3 regions of the Shigella sp. SIG3 genome follow, and region 1 is predicted to be linked to each of the others. Evidence: predicted binding sites of a transcription regulator. Region 1 holds the regulator's gene; each other region holds the start of a gene.
The links. The regulator PurR, encoded in region 1, represses purine synthesis genes. The targets are predictions, from matches to a motif close to CANGCAAACGTTTGCNTG.
Positions count from the first base shown of each region.

Region 2: purM (phosphoribosylformylglycinamidine cyclo-ligase) is a predicted target of PurR. The motif match lies at 1,902-1,919, and genes of this name have one in related genera.
Region 3: cvpA (colicin V production protein) is a predicted target of PurR. The motif match lies at 2,027-2,044, and genes of this name have one in related genera.

Region 1 covers NZ_JBQZXE010000099.1:6,876-11,165, reverse strand. Annotated here, with positions in the region: gene ACUU1I_RS15660 (MFS transporter) at 1-829, opposite strand, end outside; gene cydH (cytochrome bd-I accessory subunit CydH) at 995-1,084, opposite strand; gene purR (HTH-type transcriptional repressor PurR) at 1,383-2,408, shown strand; gene punR (DNA-binding transcriptional activator PunR) at 2,405-3,337, opposite strand; gene punC (purine nucleoside transporter PunC) at 3,450-4,290, shown strand, end outside.
Region 2 covers NZ_JBQZXE010000001.1:4,301-8,590, reverse strand. Annotated here, with positions in the region: gene uraA (uracil permease) at 1-945, opposite strand, end outside; gene upp (uracil phosphoribosyltransferase) at 1,031-1,657, opposite strand; gene purM (phosphoribosylformylglycinamidine cyclo-ligase) at 1,982-3,019, shown strand; gene purN (phosphoribosylglycinamide formyltransferase) at 3,019-3,657, shown strand; gene ppk1 (polyphosphate kinase 1) at 3,829-4,290, shown strand, end outside.
Region 3 covers NZ_JBQZXE010000002.1:76,325-80,614, forward strand. Annotated here, with positions in the region: gene purF (amidophosphoribosyltransferase) at 1-1,446, opposite strand, end outside; gene cvpA (colicin V production protein) at 1,483-1,971, opposite strand; gene dedD (cell division protein DedD) at 2,230-2,892, opposite strand; gene folC (bifunctional tetrahydrofolate synthase/dihydrofolate synthase) at 2,882-4,150, opposite strand; gene accD (acetyl-CoA carboxylase, carboxyltransferase subunit beta) at 4,220-4,290, opposite strand, start outside.

The sequences.
Region 1 (4,290 bases):
TCAGCAGCAACAAAAAGCCTTTCAACGTGCCGTTAACTGAACGATCTGCCAGTTTGCCGCCGAGATAGTTACCGATAGAGAATCCGACACCAATCAGCACCAGCATTGCCGTGACGAACACCGGTGTTGCGTGGGTAATACTTTGCAGTACCGGAGAGATATAGGTGTAGAGGGTAAACATTGCACCAGCTCCCAGTACCGTCGTCAGCAATGCAGACAGCACCTGCGGACGCATTAATACCGCCAGCTCTTTTTTCACTTCAGGTCGTGCCCCTGTACCACCTTTAGGTAATGAGAAGAACAGACTTACCATTGAAATCACTCCCAGCCCCGCCGTTGCCAGAAATGACATCCGCCAGCCGATGGTTTCACCCAACCAGGTCGCCGCCGGCACGCCACCGATATTTGCCAGGGTTAACCCCATAAACATAGTGGCAACTGCGCTGGCCTGTTTATGTTTTGGCACCACGCTTGCGGCCACGACTGAACCCAAACCAAAAAATGCTCCGTGATTCAGGCTGGTCAAAATACGTGAAAGCATCAGGGTCATATAATCCGGCGCGATGGCGGAAAGAACGTTGCCTAGCGTGAAAATTGCCATCAGGAAAATCAACGCACTGCGGCGGGCACGATGAGAAAGTAGAAGCGTCATCAGCGGCGCGCCCACCATTACGCCAACTGCATAGGCACTGATTAACATTCCGGCAGCGGGAATCGAGACATCCACACCGCGCGCAATGACGGGCAACAAGCCCATTGGCGAGAACTCCGTTGTCCCGATACCAAACGCGCCAATCGCCAGCGCCAGCAACGGATAGTTAATTTTCATGCCTTATCTCCACCTCTTCGCGTCATTACGCGATATTCATTAAAGTGGCGAAAGCATGACAGCAATCACAAAAAAATGAAAATAACAAAAAGAGAAAACACTTTTGCCATTTTGCTAACAAACAGGAAGGAGATGCGAGGGAGAACGCGCTCCCTCGAGAGGAAATCAGTGCAGCGCGGCAGTCAAACCCACGGCTACGATCAAACCGAGGACGATAATCGTTGTTACCAGTGAAAATTTAAGGTCGGTGCTCATCAAGTTTTCTCCTTTTTTATTACCACACAAAAAGTGATATTACGCATTTTTACACACTGTTATGAAAAAATCTCCCGTCATTTATAATGATAAGTGTTTTTACCACTTCCCCTTTTCGTCAAGATCGGCCAAAATTCCACGCTTACACTATTTGCGTACTGGCCATTGACCCCTTCCTGACGCTCCGTGTCGTTTTTCCGGCGTACCGCAACACTTTTGTTGTGCGTAAGGTGTGTAAAGGCAAACGTTTACCTTGCGATTTTGCAGGAGCTGAAGTTAGGGTCTGGAGTGAAATGGAATGGCAACAATAAAAGATGTAGCGAAACGAGCAAACGTTTCCACTACAACTGTGTCACACGTGATCAACAAAACACGTTTCGTCGCTGAAGAAACGCGCAACGCCGTGTGGGCAGCGATTAAAGAATTACACTACTCCCCTAGCGCGGTGGCGCGTAGCCTGAAGGTTAACCACACCAAGTCTATCGGTTTGCTGGCGACCAGCAGCGAAGCGGCCTATTTTGCCGAGATCATTGAAGCAGTTGAAAAAAATTGCTTCCAGAAAGGTTACACCCTGATTCTGGGTAATGCGTGGAACAATCTTGAGAAACAGCGGGCTTATCTGTCGATGATGGCGCAAAAACGCGTCGATGGTCTGCTGGTGATGTGTTCTGAGTACCCAGAGCCGTTGCTGGCGATGCTGGAAGAGTATCGCCATATCCCAATGGTGGTGATGGACTGGGGTGAAGCAAAAGCTGACTTCACCGATGCGGTCATTGATAACGCGTTCGAAGGCGGCTACATGGCCGGGCGTTATCTGATTGAACGCGGTCACCGCGAAATCGGCGTCATCCCCGGCCCGCTGGAACGTAACACCGGCGCAGGCCGCCTTGCCGGTTTTATGAAGGCGATGGAAGAAGCGATGATCAAGGTGCCGGAAAGCTGGATTGTGCAGGGTGACTTTGAACCTGAATCCGGTTATCGCGCCATGCAGCAAATCCTGTCGCAGCCGCATCGCCCTACTGCCGTCTTCTGTGGTGGCGATATCATGGCAATGGGCGCACTTTGTGCTGCTGATGAAATGGGCCTGCGCGTCCCGCAGGATGTTTCGCTGATCGGTTATGATAACGTGCGCAACGCGCGCTATTTTACGCCGGCGCTGACCACGATCCATCAGCCAAAAGATTCGCTGGGTGAAACAGCGTTCAACATGCTGTTGGATCGTATCGTCAACAAACGTGAAGAACCGCAGTCCATTGAAGTGCATCCGCGTTTGATTGAACGCCGCTCCGTGGCTGACGGCCCGTTCCGCGACTATCGTCGTTAATCACCCGTTGCGGGAGTCTCTTCCGGCTCCCGCAGCCACTCCTTATTCAGCGTCTCACTATCGCCGAGATACTCAAGCAGCCAGGTTAACGCAGGCGACATATCATTTTGCTGCCATGTCAGACAACATGCCGAATCCGGGAAGGGGTTTTCCAGTTCAAGTGCTACCCACTTCCCCTCATTAAGCCACGGTTTGGCGAAATGTGTTGGCACCATCCCTATGCATAATCCTGCCGAGATACAGGTTGCCGATGATTCCCAGTCAGGTACGACAAGTCTTTTTTGGTTATCCAGCAACCAGGTAATACGTTTAGGTAGCGTTCGCGAGGTGTCTTCGCGCACCAACGACGGCCAGTTGCGCAACGTATCATCGCTGAACGGGCCATCCATCAACGCCAGCGGGTGGTGACTGGCAACAACGCAACTCCAGCTTAGCATCCCCATATCCCGGAAGGCATAACGACCGCCTACCGGAATCGCGCGTGTTGCGCCAATTGCCAGTTCCACGCGCCCGTCGGAAAGCGCATCCCAGACACCGTTGAACACTTCCTGAAAGACAAGAAGTTCAACATCATCAAAATGGCGATAAAAATCAACGATCATCTGCCGTGTACGTTCTGGCCTGACAATATTATCCACTGCGATAGCTAACTGACCGCGCCAGCCGTTCGCTATCTGCTGACATTGCTGGCGGGTGATCTGCATTTTTTTGACAACAGAGCGCCCTTCTTTGAGAAACCACGCTCCAGCAGCGGTCAGCTCCACATCACGGTGCCGTCGTTCAAAGAGCGGTACCGCCAGCCACTCTTCCAGCTGACGCACGGTATAGCTGACCGCAGAAGGAACGCGATGCAGCTCCTGTGCCGCAGCGCTAAAACTACCATTACGCGCTACCGCATCAACAACTTCGAGTGAATATTCTGACCACATAGTCAGCCTGCAAAATTTTTGAAACCAGTCATCAAATATTACCGTTTCACAACACTAATTTCACTCCCTACACTTTGCGGCGGTGTTTAATTGAGAGATTTAGAGAATATACATGCAACCTGGGAAAAGATTTTTAGTCTGGCTGGCGGGTTTGAGCGTACTCGGTTTTCTGGCAACCGATATGTATCTGCCTGCTTTCGCCGCCATACAGGCCGACCTGCAAACGCCTGCGTCTGCTGTCAGTGCCAGCCTTAGTCTGTTCCTTGCCGGTTTTGCCGCAGCCCAGCTTCTGTGGGGGCCACTCTCCGACCGTTATGGTCGTAAACCGGTGTTATTAATCGGCCTGACAATTTTTGCGTTAGGTAGTCTGGGGATGCTGTGGGTAGAAAACGCCGCCACGCTGCTGGTATTGCGTTTTGTACAGGCTGTGGGGGTCTGCGCCGCGGCGGTTATCTGGCAAGCATTAGTGACAGATTATTATCCTTCACAGAAAGTCAACCGTATTTTTGCGACCATCATGCCGCTGGTGGGTCTGTCTCCGGCACTGGCTCCCCTGTTAGGAAGCTGGCTGCTGGTCCATTTTTCCTGGCAGGCGATTTTCGCCACCCTGTTTGCCATTACCGTGGTGCTGATTCTGCCTATTTTCTGGCTCAAACCCACGACGAAGGCCCGTAACAATAGTCAGGATGGTCTGACCTTTACCGACCTGCTACGTTCTAAAACCTATCGCGGCAACGTGCTGATATACGCAGCCTGTTCAGCCAGTTTTTTTGCATGGCTGACCGGTTCACCGTTCATCCTTAGTGAAATGGGCTACAGCCCGGCAGTTATTGGTTTAAGTTATGTCCCGCAAACTATCGCGTTTCTGATTGGTGGTTATGGCTGTCGCACCGCACTGCAGAAATGGCAAGGCAAGCAGTTATTACCGTGGTTGCTGGTGCTGTTTGCTGTCA
Region 2 (4,290 bases), on a different contig from region 1:
CAGGATAGCGAAAATCGCCGCCCCGCCGATAACCCAGGTACTGTAAACACGGGTGATCGCCATCACGCCAATGTTTTCTCCGTAAGTGGTATTTGGCGTAGAGCCAAAGAAGCCGGAGATCACGGTCGACAGGCCGTTAGCAAACATCGAACGGTGCAGACCTGGATCGCGCAGCAGATCTTTTTTGACGATATTAGCCGTTACTACCAGGTGCCCTACGTGTTCGGCAATAACCACTAACGCCGCTGGCAGAATAGTCAGAATGGCAAACCACTCGAAGCGCGGCGTATAGAGGGTTGGCAGTGCAAACCAGTGAGCATTAATAATCGGCGTGGTATCGACAATTCCCATTGCGAAAGAGAGCGCGTACCCCACCAGCACGCCAATTAAAATCGGGATAATTGCCAGGAAACCACGAAACAGCACGGAACCTAAAACCGTGACCGCCAGGGTGGTAATAGAGATGATGATGGTTTTGGAGTTTGGCGTTTGCCCTTCAGCCGGGAGTAAACCCGCCATACCGGCAGCTACGCCCGCCAGCTCCAGACCGATGACGGCAACGATTGCGCCCATTGCCGCAGGTGGAAACAGCACGTCCAACCAGCCGGTCCCCGCTTTCTTCACGATAAAAGAAACCAGGCAGAACAGCACGCCGCACATAATAAAGCCGCCCAGCGCGACTTCATACCCTAACGGCAACAGTAACAATACCGGTGAAATAAAGGCAAAGCTGGAACCAAGATAAGCCGGAATTTTCCCTTTACAGATGAAGAGATACAGCAGCGTTCCAATACCGTTAAATAACAGTACAGTCGCCGGGTTAATATGAAATAAGACGGGCACCAGGACGGTTGCACCAAACATGGCGAACAAATGTTGCAAACTAAGCGGGATTGTCTGTAAAAGTGGCGGTCTTTCACTCACCCCGATAGCACGGCGCGTCATAGTATTATCCTCTGTATTATGTGTTATAGGCGCTTTACTCAAAAAAAAGCCGACTCTTAAAGTCGGCTTTAATTATTTTTATTCTTTATTTCGTACCAAAGATTTTGTCACCGGCATCGCCGAGGCCCGGAATAATGTATCCGTGCTCGTTCAGTCCCTGGTCAATCGATGCAGTATACAGTTCGACGTCCGGGTGCGCTTTTTCCAGCGCAGCGATACCTTCTGGCGCAGCGACCAGCACCAGAACTTTGATGCTGCTGCAGCCCGCTTTTTTCAGCAGGTCGATGGTCGCGATAACGGAACCACCGGTTGCCAGCATTGGGTCAACGATCAGCGCCATACGCTCATCGATGTTAGAAACCAGTTTCTGGAAGTACGGTACCGGCTCCAGCGTTTCTTCATTACGGTACATACCGACAACGCTGATGCGCGCGCTCGGAACGTTTTCCAGCACACCGTCCATCATACCAAGACCCGCACGCAGAATTGGCACAACGGTAATTTTCTTACCTTTGATCTGGTCGATTTCTACCGGGCCGTTCCAGCCTTCGATAGTTACTTTTTCCGTTTCGAGGTCGGCGGTCGCTTCGTAAGTCAGCAGGCTACCCACTTCGGAAGCGAGTTCGCGAAAGCGCTTGGTGCTGATATCTTGCTCACGCATCAGTCCCAGCTTGTGTTTGACGAGTGGGTGTTTGACTTCCACGATCTTCATACTCTTTCTCCTTTGAGGGGCAGCCACAAAAAAAATCGAAGGATTATACCTCCTTTCTTCAAGGCGGCAATATTATTTTCGTTGACTTTAGTCAAAATGATAACAGTTTGAGATAAAGTTATTTTATATTCAAATGGTTATGAAAGAAGATTATTCCATCCGAAAACTAACCTTTGCCCTGGCACAAGTCTTCTTTCGCCGCGCGCCCGGGGAAAAGACGTGCAAAAAGGTTGTGTAAAACAGTCTCGCAAACGTTTGCTTTCCCTGTTAGAATTGCGCCGAATTTTATTTTTCTACCGCAAGTAACGCGTGGGGACCCAAGCAGTGACCGATAAAACCTCTCTTAGCTACAAAGATGCCGGTGTTGATATTGACGCGGGTAATGCTCTGGTTGGAAGAATCAAAGGCGTAGTGAAGAAAACGCGTCGTCCGGAAGTGATGGGCGGTCTGGGCGGCTTCGGTGCGCTGTGTGCATTGCCGCAAAAATATCGTGAACCCGTGCTGGTTTCCGGCACTGACGGCGTAGGTACCAAGCTGCGTCTGGCAATGGACTTAAAACGTCACGACACCATTGGTATTGATCTGGTCGCCATGTGCGTTAATGACCTGGTGGTGCAAGGTGCGGAACCGCTGTTTTTCCTCGACTATTACGCAACCGGAAAACTGGATGTTGATACCGCTTCAGCAGTGATCAGCGGCATCGCGGAAGGTTGTCTGCAATCGGGCTGTTCTCTGGTGGGTGGCGAAACGGCAGAAATGCCGGGGATGTATCACGGTGAAGATTACGATGTCGCGGGTTTCTGCGTGGGCGTGGTAGAAAAATCAGAAATCATCGACGGCTCTAAAGTCAGCGACGGCGATGTGCTGATTGCACTCGGTTCCAGCGGTCCGCACTCGAACGGCTATTCGCTGGTGCGCAAAATTCTTGAAGTCAGCGGTTGTGATCCGCAAACCACCGAACTTGATGGTAAGCCATTAGCCGATCATCTGCTGGCACCGACCCGCATTTACGTGAAGTCAGTGCTGGAGTTGATTGAAAAGGTCGATGTGCATGCCATTGCGCACCTGACCGGCGGCGGCTTCTGGGAAAACATTCCGCGCGTATTGCCAGATAATACCCAGGCAGTGATTGATGAATCTTCCTGGCAGTGGCCGGAAGTGTTCAACTGGCTGCAAACGGCAGGTAACGTTGAGCGCCATGAAATGTATCGCACCTTCAACTGCGGCGTCGGGATGATTATCGCCCTGCCTGCTCCGGAAGTGGACAAAGCCCTCGCCCTGCTAAATGCCAACGGTGAAAACGCGTGGAAAATCGGTATCATCAAAGCCTCTGATTCCGAACAACGCGTGGTTATCGAATAATGAATATTGTGGTGCTTATTTCCGGCAACGGAAGTAATTTACAGGCAATTATTGACGCCTGTAAAACCAACAAAATTAAAGGCACCGTACGGGCAGTTTTCAGCAATAAGGCCGACGCGTTCGGCCTTGAACGCGCCCGCCAGGCGGGTATTGCAACGCATACGCTCATCGCCAGCGCGTTTGACAGTCGTGAAGCCTATGACCGGGAGTTGATTCATGAAATCGACATGTACGCACCCGATGTGGTCGTGCTGGCTGGTTTTATGCGCATTCTCAGCCCGGCGTTTGTCTCCCACTATGCCGGGCGTTTGCTGAACATTCACCCTTCTCTGCTGCCGAAATATCCCGGATTACACACCCATCGTCAGGCGCTGGAAAATGGCGATGAAGAGCACGGTACATCGGTGCATTTCGTCACCGATGAACTGGACGGTGGCCCGGTTATTTTACAGGCGAAAGTCCCGGTATTTGCTGGTGATACGGAAGATGACATCACCGCCCGCGTGCAAACCCAGGAACACGCTATTTATCCACTGGTGATTAGCTGGTTTGCCGATGGTCGTCTGAAAATGCACGAAAACGCCGCGTGGCTGGATGGTCAACGTCTGCCGCCGCAGAGCTACGCTGCCGACGAGTAATGCCCCCGTAGTTAAAGCGCCAGCTCTGCCGCTGGCGTTTTTCAATTCACCTGTAAATCGCAAGCTCCAGCAGTTTTTTTCCCCCTTTTCTGGCATAGTTGGACATCTGCCAATATTGCTCGCCATAATATCCAGGCAGTGTCCCGTGAATAAAACGGAGTAAAAGTGGTAATGGGTCAGGAAAAGCTATACATCGAAAAAGAGCTCAGTTGGTTATCGTTCAATGAACGCGTGCTTCAGGAAGCGGCGGACAAATCTAACCCGCTGATTGAAAGGATGCGTTTCCTGGGGATCTATTCCAATAACCTTGATGAGTTCTATAAAGTCCGCTTCGCTGAACTGAAGCGACGCATCATTATTAGCGAAGAACAAGGCTCCAACGCTCATTCCCGCCATTTACTGGGCAAAATTCAGTCCCGGGTGCTGAAAGCCGATCAGGAATTCGACGGCCTCTACAACGAGCTATTGCTGGAGATGGCGCGCAACCAGATCTTCCTGATTAATGAACGCCAGCTCTCCGTCAATCAACAAAACTGGCTGCGTCATTATTTTAAGCAGTATCTGCGTCAGCACATTACGCCGATTTTAATCAATCCTGACACTGACTTAGTGCAGTTCCTGAAAGATGATTAC
Region 3 (4,290 bases), on a different contig from region 1:
TAACGTATCGAGGAAATCGAGGTAGCCCTGATCAACATCTTTGGTGACGTAGACGCCGTTGAACACCGAGCATTCAAACTGCTGGATATCCGGATTTTCAGCGCGAACGGCGTCGATCAGATCGTTCAGATCCTGGAAAATCAACCCGTCAGCACCGATGATCTGGCGAATTTCATCAACTTCGCGACCGTGAGCGATCAGTTCCGTGGCGCTCGGCATATCAATACCATAAACGTTCGGGAAGCGAATTTCCGGTGCCGCAGAAGCGAGGTACACTTTCTTCGCTCCGGCTTCGCGTGCCATCTCGATAATCTGCTCAGAAGTGGTGCCACGGACGATGGAGTCGTCGACCAGCAGGACGTTTTTATCGCGGAACTCGGCGCGGTTGGCATTCAGTTTACGGCGCACGGACTTACGACGCAGCTGCTGGCCCGGCATGATAAAGGTGCGGCCAACATAGCGGTTTTTAACGAAGCCCTGGCGGTACGGTTTGCCCAGAATACGAGCAATTTCCAGCGCGATATCACACGAGGTTTCTGGGATCGGGATCACCACGTCGATATCCAGATCTTCCCATTCGCGGGCAATTTTCTCGCCCAGTTTCGTGCCCATATTCACACGCGCGCTGTAAACGGAAATTTTGTCGATAAACGAGTCCGGGCGGGCAAAGTATACATACTCAAACAGGCACGGATTGCTGACCGGATTGTCAGCACATTGACGGGTAAACAACTGCCCTTCTTCAGTGATGTAAATCGCTTCGCCCGGCGCGACGTCACGCAGGAAATCAAAGCCCAGCGTATCGAGCGCTACGCTTTCGGAAGCGACCATATATTCTGTACGGTTCTCGTCAATATCACGTTTTCCCAGTACCAGCGGACGAATCCCGTTTGGATCGCGGAAAGCAACCATACCGTGGCCGATAATCATCGCCACACAGGCATACGCGCCGCGGATTAAGCGGTTTGTGGCAGCAATGGCAGCGAAAATATTGTCGGCTTCCAGCGGGTAGTGGCGGAAGTTGTCCAGCTCGCTGGCGAAGATATTAAGCAGAATTTCCGAGTCGGAAGTGGTGTTGATGTGGCGGCGTTTTTCTTCAAACAGTTTTTTACGCAACTCGTGAGCGTTGGTCAGATTGCCGTTGTGGGCAAGCGTAATGCCATACGGGGAGTTAACGTAAAACGGCTGCGCTTCAGAGGCGCTGGAGCTGCCAGCCGTAGGGTAACGCACATGACCAATGCCCATATTGCCCTGCAAACGCTGCATATGGCGAGCTTCAAATACATCGCTCACCAGCCCGTTCGCTTTACGCAAACGGAAGCAGTTATTGGCATCTATGGTGATGATGCCGGCGGCATCCTGACCGCGATGCTGAAGCACCGTTAAGGCATCATAAATCGACTGGTTAACCGGCATAACACCGGCGATACCGACAATACCGCACATACGTCTTTTTCCTCGTTAAGCCACATCTCAGAGCACTTACGCTCTGGGCAAGAAACTTGACGAGCTTTGCAGATAATCAAAAAACCATCTGATGATAAAACTGAATTGCGGGATCAGCTGTGATTTGCTCCAGTCTTCACTTTTCGACACCCCGGTAAAGGAGTCGAGAAAGAAGAGAATGGCGGCAACAATCAACACACCGCGCAACGCACCGAAACAGACGCCCAGCACCCGATCGGTGCCTGACAACCCCGTTTTCTCCACCAACTGGCCTATCACGAAGTTCACGATAGCACCAACGATCAGGGTAGCGATAAACAGTACCGCGATGGCAATCCCATTTCGAACCAGTTCGTCTTCAAAGCCCGTAAACCAGACTGACAGGTAAGTGTAGTAATGACTGGCAACAAAGAAAGCACAACCCCATGTCACCAGCGATAACGCTTCACGAACAAAGCCGCGGATCAGGCTAACCAGAGAGGAAAAAGCAATCACCGCGATTATGGCGTAATCAATCCAGACCATATGTGTCCCACGATTTTACGCCCTGTCATCCTGTTCGGGGCGCATTCTAACAGAAAAAGAAAACGTTTGCGTAGGGATTTCCTTCCCGCGCATCAATAAAAATGGCGCTGAAAAAATATTCAACGCCATCGACTTTTTATGCCTTTGCGGCATCGTGCAATGCGTGTCGGATGCGGCGTAAACGCCTTATCCGACCTACGGTTCTAACACTGCCCAAGCCTGATAAGACGCGCCAGCGTCGCATCAGGCAAGACTGTGTTAATTCGGCGTATAGCCCATTACCACGCCACTTAAGCCAGAAAGTTGCTTCAACTCACCCAGCGAACCTTTCAGCTTATCTTTCGAGGCATCCGGCCCAACCAGAATACGGGTAATTTTACCCTGCACTGGCGTGGATGGCGACGTATAAACCCGATAACCGGCACCGCGCAGCTTACCGACAATCTCATTCACTTTATCGGCATTTTTCAGCGCACCCAGTTGCACAACATAGGCTTTACCCGTTGGCGCTGCTTTTTCTTCCACGACCGGCTTCGGTTCTGGCTTCGGCGCAGGTGGTGCTTCAACCTTTGGTTTAGGCGGCTCCACCGGTTTCGGCTTCGGTGGGGCGACCGGTGCAGGTTCCGGTTCAAACTCGGTGTTATTGGCTGCAATAGTGGCCGGATCGAGCGACGGTGCTGCGGCATCACCTGCCCGCACCTCTTCCGCTGCGCCTTCCGGCGGCTGCGTCGGCAACGCCTGGGTGGCGGCTGGCATCATATCAGGCTCATCACGATCGCCCGCTTTCGGCACCAGCGGGATAGCCGCGAACTCATCCTGATAATGTTTTTTCTGCCCGTCCAGCAGCCCTGGAAGTACAATCACCCCCAGCGCCACCAGCACGATCGTGCCCACTAACCGATTCTGAAACTTACTTGCCACCGCTTCTCCTCGCGTCAATCACTTCCATGACATGTGCGACCGTGTGGAAAGAACCACACACCAGCACGGTGTCTTCCGCTTTAGCGTCCGCCATTGCGGCATCCCATGCCTGCGCAACGCTATCAAATGATTTGCCGTTACCCAAATGCTCAAGCAGTTGTTCTGCCGTGGCACCGCGCGGCCCTTCCAGTGGCGCACAATACCAGTCATCAACCACGCTTTTCAACCAGGCCAGAGTTCCGGCAATATCTTTATCATGTAGCATACCGATAACCGCCAGCACGCGCCCGTTTTTCGGTAGCGCTTTCATACGCCCGGTGAGATATTCCGCCGCATGTGGATTATGCGCGACATCAAAAATAACGCGTGGCGACTCGCTCACAATCTGGAAACGTCCCGGCAAAATTGCGCTGGCAATCCCGTCGCGAATGGCATTTTCACTGACTTCCAGCCCGCTGGCACGCAGTGCCGCCAGCGCCGTTGCGGCATTCGGTTGCGGGACAAGCGGCAACGGCAGATTTTCCAGCGTGCCGTGAGCATCGCTAAACGCCCAGTCATGATCGGTGACGGAATAGTTCCACTCAACGCCCCGACGTTGTAACAGTGCACCTTTTTCCTGCGCCACATCAGCAATGGTAGAAGGCATTTCCGGCTCACCGACAATTGCCGGTTTTTCGCTGCGGAAGATGCCTGCTTTCTCGCGACCAATACTTTCGCGATCTGGACCCAGCCAGTCGGTATGATCCAGCGCAATACTGGTTACTACCGCGGCATCGGCATCGACAATATTGGTTGCGTCCAGACGACCGCCCAGCCCTACTTCCAGAATCACCACGTCAAGTTGTGCCTGCTTGAACAGCCACAACGCCGACAGCGTACCGTACTCGAAATAGGTCAGGGAAATATCACCGCGTGCCGATTCAATCTCCGCAAAAGAGGCGGTGTGGGCCGATTCCGGCAATTCCCGGCCCTGCACACGTACGCGCTCGGTATAACGCACCAGATGAGGCGAACTGTAGACGCCCACTTTGTACCCTGCCGCCATCAGAATCGACTCCAGCGTACGGCAGGTGGTGCCTTTGCCATTCGTACCCGCAACGGTAAACACAAATGGCGCTGGTTTCAGGACGCCAAGACGCGCCGCGACCTGGCTCACGCGCTCAAGGCCGAGCTCGATAGTTTTACTGTGCAGGTTTTCCAGATAAGAAAGCCACGAAGCCAGAGGCGACGCGGCTTGAGGAGTGCGTTTGATAATCATGGTATCCGCTGATTCGTTACGGTGAGAATAGCAAAAGGGCAGAGCCAGTGGCCCTGCCCTTATCAGTTATCAGGCCTCAGGTTCCTGATCCGGTACCGGGGGTACCACTACGCCTTCACGCGGCGCTTCAGGATTCGGCG